DNA from 2 places in the Peribacillus sp. TH27 genome. Region 1 is predicted to be linked to the other one. Evidence: a T-box and tRNA genes for the amino acid it is inferred to sense, from the RefSeq annotation. Region 1 holds a T-box; the other holds one or more tRNA genes.

What was found. The T-box of region 1 lies ahead of JFU24_RS24040 (valine--tRNA ligase). A T-box ahead of a tRNA ligase gene usually reads a tRNA of that ligase, here a tRNA-Val.
Region 2: it has a tRNA-Val gene. The T-box ahead of JFU24_RS24040 (valine--tRNA ligase) is inferred to sense a tRNA for this amino acid. The anticodon was not compared.

Annotation. Positions count from the first base shown of each region.
Region 1 is NZ_JAEKEV010000002.1:4,709,916-4,713,338, reverse strand. It holds gene JFU24_RS24040 (valine--tRNA ligase) at 1-1,532, opposite strand, end outside; T-box leader at 1,578-1,807, opposite strand; gene JFU24_RS24035 (hypothetical protein) at 2,044-2,235, shown strand; gene ysxE (spore coat protein YsxE) at 2,292-3,362, opposite strand.
Region 2 is NZ_JAEKEV010000002.1:1,651,101-1,654,523, forward strand. It holds gene JFU24_RS09330 (YhgE/Pip domain-containing protein) at 1-520, opposite strand, end outside; gene JFU24_RS09335 (type 1 glutamine amidotransferase domain-containing protein) at 966-1,490, opposite strand; tRNA gene JFU24_RS09340 (tRNA-Val) at 1,904-1,975, opposite strand; gene JFU24_RS09345 (hypothetical protein) at 2,182-2,403, shown strand; gene JFU24_RS09350 (phosphatidylglycerophosphatase A family protein) at 2,430-2,987, opposite strand; gene JFU24_RS09355 (alpha/beta hydrolase) at 3,176-3,423, shown strand, end outside.

The DNA.
Region 1 (3,423 bases):
AAAGGACGTTCGCCCGTGAACTCAAGTGCTTGGAAAATCATCCGTGAAACCCAGAAGAAAATGATATCATAGCCTGTCACAAGTGCTCCGGTTGGATAGTATCGTTTAAAATCAACGCTATCTTTGTCTGGCCAGCCCATAGTTGAGAACGGCCATAAAGCAGAGCTGAACCACGTGTCCAAAACATCTGTATCTTGTTCCCAGTTCTCAGCATCCGCAGGCTCTTCATGTCCTACATACACTTCGCCTGTTTCCTTATGATACCAAGCCGGAATGCGGTGGCCCCACCAAAGCTGACGGGAAATACACCAGTCGCGAATATTTTCCATCCAGTGCAGATACGTTTTTTCGAATCGATCTGGAACGAAATGAACTTTTTCATCATCAGACCCTTTTTGAAGCTCAACTGATGTATCCGCAAGAGGTTGCATTTTGACGAACCATTGAGTCGAAAGATATGGTTCAACAACAGCACCGCTTCGCTCTGAGTGACCAACTGAGTGAAGGTGATCTTCTATTTTAAAGAGTACTCCTTCATCCTGAAGGTCTTTGACGATTTGCTTACGGCACTCGAAGCGGTCCATACCTTCGTATTTACCGGCCTTTTCATTCATCGAACCGTCTTCATGCATGACAAGGATGCGCTCCAAATTGTGACGGTTCCCAATTTCAAAGTCATTCGGATCATGGGCAGGTGTAATTTTAACCGCACCAGAACCGAATTCCATATCCACATAATCATCACCGACAATCGGAATTTCTCGACCTGTAATTGGCAAGCAAACCATTTTACCGATTAAATGCTTATAACGGTCATCTTCAGGGTGTACGGCAACAGCAGAATCGCCAAGCATGGTTTCTGGGCGAGTTGTAGCTATTTCAATTTCACCTGATCCGTCAACTAATGGATATTTCATATGGTAAAATGCGCCCTGAACATCTTTGTAAATAACCTCGATATCAGATAACGCTGTTTTCGTTGATGGATCCCAGTTGATAATGTATTCCCCGCGATAAATCAAGCCTTTGTTATAAAGGGACACGAATACTTCACGTACCGCTTTAGAAAGCCCATCATCAAGCGTGAAGCGCTCACGTGTATAATCAAGACCAAGACCAAGCTTTGACCATTGTTCACGGATATGACTCGCATACTCCTCTTTCCATTTCCATGTTTCTTCTACAAACTTCTCACGGCCTAAGTCGTAACGGCTTACGCCTTCTGCACGAAGCTTTTGTTCAACTTTTGCTTGCGTAGCGATACCAGCATGGTCCATACCTGGCAACCATAAAACGTCATAGCCTTGCATCCGTTTCATGCGAGTTAATATATCTTGAAGTGTTGTATCCCAAGCATGGCCTAGGTGCAGCTTACCTGTTACGTTCGGCGGTGGAATGACAATCGTATATGGCTCTTTTTTGTCATCACCTTTTGTTTCAAAAAACTTTCCATCAAGCCACCACTTATAGCGGCCTTTCTCTATCGTCTGCGGATCATATTTAGTCGGCATCGAAATTTGGTTCTCTTCCATAATCATTTCCTCCTTTTAAGGGCATAAAAAAAACTTCCATCATCACAAAAGGACGAAGGAAGTTGTTCGCGGTGCCACCTTTTTTCCGAAAAAGAAAAGAATCTTCTTCGGCTCTCAAATGGGATAACGGCTCTTCACCGGCCATCGCTACTAAATAACTTTCACGAAAACTGCTCGCGGACGACTTCTGATGCTGCCAACTTAGAAACCTCTCACCAACGGTTCCCTCTCTGAAAAGCGCATTTCATCTTACTATTTCCGGTCTTTGCATTCATTTATATTCATATGTAAAATCACTAAACGCATATAGTATATAGTACAAAAAAAATAGGGCTCCAGTCAATCATCTTTCGAATACTTTCTTAAAGTATTCTCACTTTAGGCTATTAAATCTTGTCATTCAGTCTTTTTCTTTATTCTATCCTCTAAGATAAGTTCCTGTGACGGCTTTCTCACCTTTTCCACCTCATACCCATAGAATATAAGAAGTCCTACAAAGGAAGGTAATAATATGAAACGAAAATATTCCCCTTATACTTTACCGCCTTGGATGAAAAAATTCCGCGGTGTTTGCCAGCAGTTCATTATCCCTTTTATAGTATTCCAAGGGTTGCGGACGCTGATTTTCCCTACTTTCTTCGATATGCTTCTGCTAATCGCATTTATTTTCTTAGCTATGTCTTTATATTTCGAATGGATTTAATTATTCCCCTACAGAAAAAAAATATACATGACTGGAGGTAATCCAATCATGTATATTTAGCTTGGGGGTGATTGCTCTTCTTTAACAGCTTCAGTAGCCGCCTTTTTCTTCTGTTCAATATCTTCGATTTTCATCACCATATATTCAATATTCTTCAGGAGCCAAAATTGCCGCTGCAGTTGGGTTACATTATCTAGTTCTGTTCTATGGCCTCTGCCGTCCGAATAATTCTTCACTATATCTAGAGCCGATCCCGGAAAAGCAAGATAGCTTTGCATCAGCAGCAATTCTTCTTCTTTTAACGGGAAATAACGGAGATAGTTATATAGCCAATCGACACAGTCATCACATTGGACAGGATAGGTCCTCGCCGATTTGACTAGGAATGGGAGTAAATCGAAATGAGGCGGTGCCGTATTCGAATTCTCGAAATTAATAAAGTAACCATATCCACGTTCATCATAAACAAAATGCTTTAATGAGACCTTTCCATGCGTGACAACAGTCCGGATTTTTTCACTTTCCTTTGTTTTTTCATACCACGTTTCAAACTTCTTAATCGAGTACCTCAGTGCCTGTGATATATCTGTGAAAAAGGAACAAACCGTCATTTCAAATGGAGACATATACCATTTCTTTTCACAGCTATCAATATACTCATCCATAAAATCCTTCTCGTTATTCCAGGAATCCAATGTTCGCTCATAATGAGATTCTCGTTCCTCAATATCCACTACTATTTCTTTTACAGACAACGTATGCATCCGGGCAAGCTCCCTGAACATTTGCTTATGGCTTTCATCACGCTCTCCGTTTCTCTCGTTATTCAACCAGGGCATCAGGTAATACAAACGACCATTATGAAGAACCGCATAACGTTGATCCATCGTTTGATAAATGGGAACAATTCGGTTATACCCGCGATGATACAGTTTTTGAACATTTTTGATAAAATCAATGCCGTTGTGCGGTAAAATGGACTTCAAGGCAAATGTACCGCGATCACTATAGACTTTTTTCACTCGTCCGAAATCCTCTATATATTGTACATATAGGGCATATTCTTTCAAAACTTCTCCTGTGTCCCTATCCCAATTATTAGTCTGCTGATTCTCGTTTTCCCTCACGAGACTCACTCACTTTCTCTAAAAAAACTCGCCAATTGGATTCCTATAGCCACCAAAGGCG
Region 2 (3,423 bases), 3.1 Mb from region 1:
AAAGGATACTCCCGCTAGCTGTTTTAATAAAGCTTTTGCTCACATTGTCCACAATACTATTAGCCCCTGCAGCAGTCATTTTAGGAGCAATGGAATTGATTTTTTCATTAACATAGTAATCAATCTCCGCTTTAATGGGGTCATCTGTCATGATGGTCGCAATATGTTCTGAAAAATCAGCTGGAATGATGATAGATGCGTAATAATCTCCCTTTTTCACCTTTGCAATGGCATCTTTTTCTGTTGTGAATCTCCAGCCTAAATCTGAATTCCCCTTTAGCCCCTCTATAACTTCATTGCCTAAGTTCACGGCTTTACCATTTAACTCTGTACCTTTATCATTATTGGAAACACCGACAAGGATTCCTTCCGTATTTGCATAAGGGTCCCAAGAAGCAACAATGTTAAACCAAGCATAAATAGACGGGATAAACATTAGAAAAACAACAACGATACAGACAAACAAATTCCTATAAATACTTTTTAAATCGTCAATGAAAATTTCTCGAATATTTTTCAAACCTTACCCCCGCGCAAATAGTTTTTTGTTACTATTATTCGAAAAATAGTCTCGATCAATACTAAGTAAACATATCCATAGTCTTTCCCCATATTGAAAAGAAGCCGGTGTCGATAACTACACCCGCTTCTTAGAGTTTTGACTTATTTCTTTTTTTTGACTTATTTCTTTTAATAAAGAATTGCTAGTTGGTACGAATACTTTTTATCCTCTTCTGATTTTTACCTTACCTTCAAACATCTCAATAACACTTCCCAACCAGTGCCCAAGGCCCTTGTTTACTGTATCCTGAATTTTACTGTATAGTCGGTTACAATTTTGAGACCATAATTACTAACATTTCGGGTTCGTTCTTTATTATATTTTCTAAAAATTAATCAGAAATTCATTGATAAAAAAGTGATTTCTCCAGGAGGAAAAACCACTTTTTTTGTCATATTATGTTTTAACGTTTTTCAATTACTTTTATCAATTCTCTTAAATAATCTGGAAGATCTGGAGGACGTCTGCTGGATACAAGATGTCCGTCTACTACAACAGCCTTATCTATCCATGTTGCCCCGGCATTCTCCATATCATCTCTAATACCAGGTGTACTCGTAACATTCTTCCCCTGCAAAATTTTAGCAGAGATTAAGACCCATCCTGCATGACAGATTTGTCCGATTGGCTTTTTACTTTCTTCCATGTTCTGGATAAGTGTAATCACTTCAGGAAAACGACGAATTTTATCAGGGGCCCAACCTCCTGGGACAAGGATGGCATCATATTCATCCGCTTTAATACTACTATATGCAAAATCTGATACAGCAGGCACACCATATTTTCCAATATATGTTTCATTTGCCTTTTCTCCAGCGAGGTGAACAATCGCTCCCTCTTCTTTTAAACGCAAGATTGGATACCAGAGCTCTAAATCTTCGAAATCATGGTGCACAAGACTGATAATTTTCTTTCCTACTAATCGCATGTAATCTCTCCTTCTTTATTAAAATACATGGTTCCCCTTCACTTTACTATCCTTCCACATATATTGCCCTTTCCTGCTACCAGCTAACCTTTTAATATAACAATGAAAGTATCTATTTTTGCTACTCTGTTCCCACAGTTATTTTACCATTTAATTACCTTTTTAATATTTTCCTTGCAATTGAATTTTTAGTCTTTCATGATTTTTTCTCCGAAACTAGCATTTCCTCCTACAGAAATTTACATTTTCAAATATCTATTATCGACACTGTTCCATTCTATTCTATTGACATAGAAAACCCCCGAACAAGATATTCGAGGGTAAGGTTTATACGTAACGATCTTCTTTGTATAGTAAAATGATAAAATAAAAAACGGCAAAAACATTGCTTAACAATGCTTCCGCCGTTCGGATGACCTGTGAGGGATTCGAACCCACGACCCCTTCCCTGTCAAGGAAGTGCTCTCCCACTGAGCTAACAAGTCGTATGTATTATTTAGCTTGTTCTACTACTTAAGTACATAATTTATTATAAGTTTTTTTAATAAAAAGTCAACGAATTATTTCAAAAAAATTTTATGTTTATCTTTAAAGGAATTTCTCTACCAAAAATACGAACTAGCGTTCTTTTTTATTTGCATAAAAAACATACGTTCGCATATAATAAAAGTAAGCTAAGGAGTGATAAAAAATGAAATATATTCTTCGTAAACATATGGAGGGAAATATTCCCTTAGAGATTATTTATCTTTCCGAACAAGGGAAGATTACCCAGCGGAAAATTCAGGTGCTTGAAATAAATCCAGGACATATTCGTGCCTATTGTTTTCTAAGGCAGACAAAACGAACATTTAAAATGGACAATATTCTTTCTGCCCGCCTTATTAAACCTAGGTATGATAGATCCGGATGAAAAATATGGTATTATTTCGTAAAAATTTAACCGATTAATTCTTCCTCTTCCTGAATGTTCTTTTCTTTCTCAGTTAACGATTCTTCTTCATCTCTTAGACGATGTGCTAATCTTGAAGCGGCACTCGCAGCAATACTTGCAACGATATCATCCAGGAATGTATGAACGACTCCTTCTTGCTTCTTATCCAGTTCGTGAATGACACCTATTTTATTTTTATCTAAATGTCCAAAGGTTGTCACAGCAATGCTTCCGTAGCCTAGAACTGCACCAAAGGCAATGGTTTCATCCACTCCGAACAAGCCTTCATCCGATTCAACAATTGATTGCAGCGGTTCTGATAACTTCTTTTGCTCAGCAAGTTTATCAAGCTCCACACCGACTAAAATAGCATGTTGAATTTCCCTTTTTAAAAGAACGCGCTCTACGCCGCGAATGCATTCCTCCAATTTCAAATCAGCTTTGTAAGGGAACTGCAATTCATATACAATTTCTGCAATGGCTTCCACACTGACACCACGTTCTATTAATGTTTGCTTGGCCGCTCTTGTTACTTCCCTGCTGTGTACGTGTACATCTGTCATTTCTCTGCCACCTCTTTTTTTGTAATATTTTTCTATATCCTTTCATTATAGCATCTTATATTTCAAATTTTCAGAAAATAAAATGAAATTTTTCTATTTGAAATTCTTGTCACGAGAAAAAGATGCGAAGCTGTGATAAAATAGCCAAGTAAGTGGTTTTTCATTATTAATTATAGAGGTGCGGAAGAATGAGTTTACGTAAAGGCACGATAAAAGAGTACATGTTTAAAAGTGAAGCTTTAGCAGAAGAATTGGAGCTACTTGTTTACTTGCCTGCTAATTTTTCTCCACTATATAAATATTCGCTTGTCATTGCTCAGGATGGCCGTGATTACTTTCAGATGGGACGGATTGGTCGCGTAGCCGATGAACTATTAGGGAACGATGAAATTGAGAATATCATCGTCGTCGGTATTCCTTATAAAGATCGATTTGA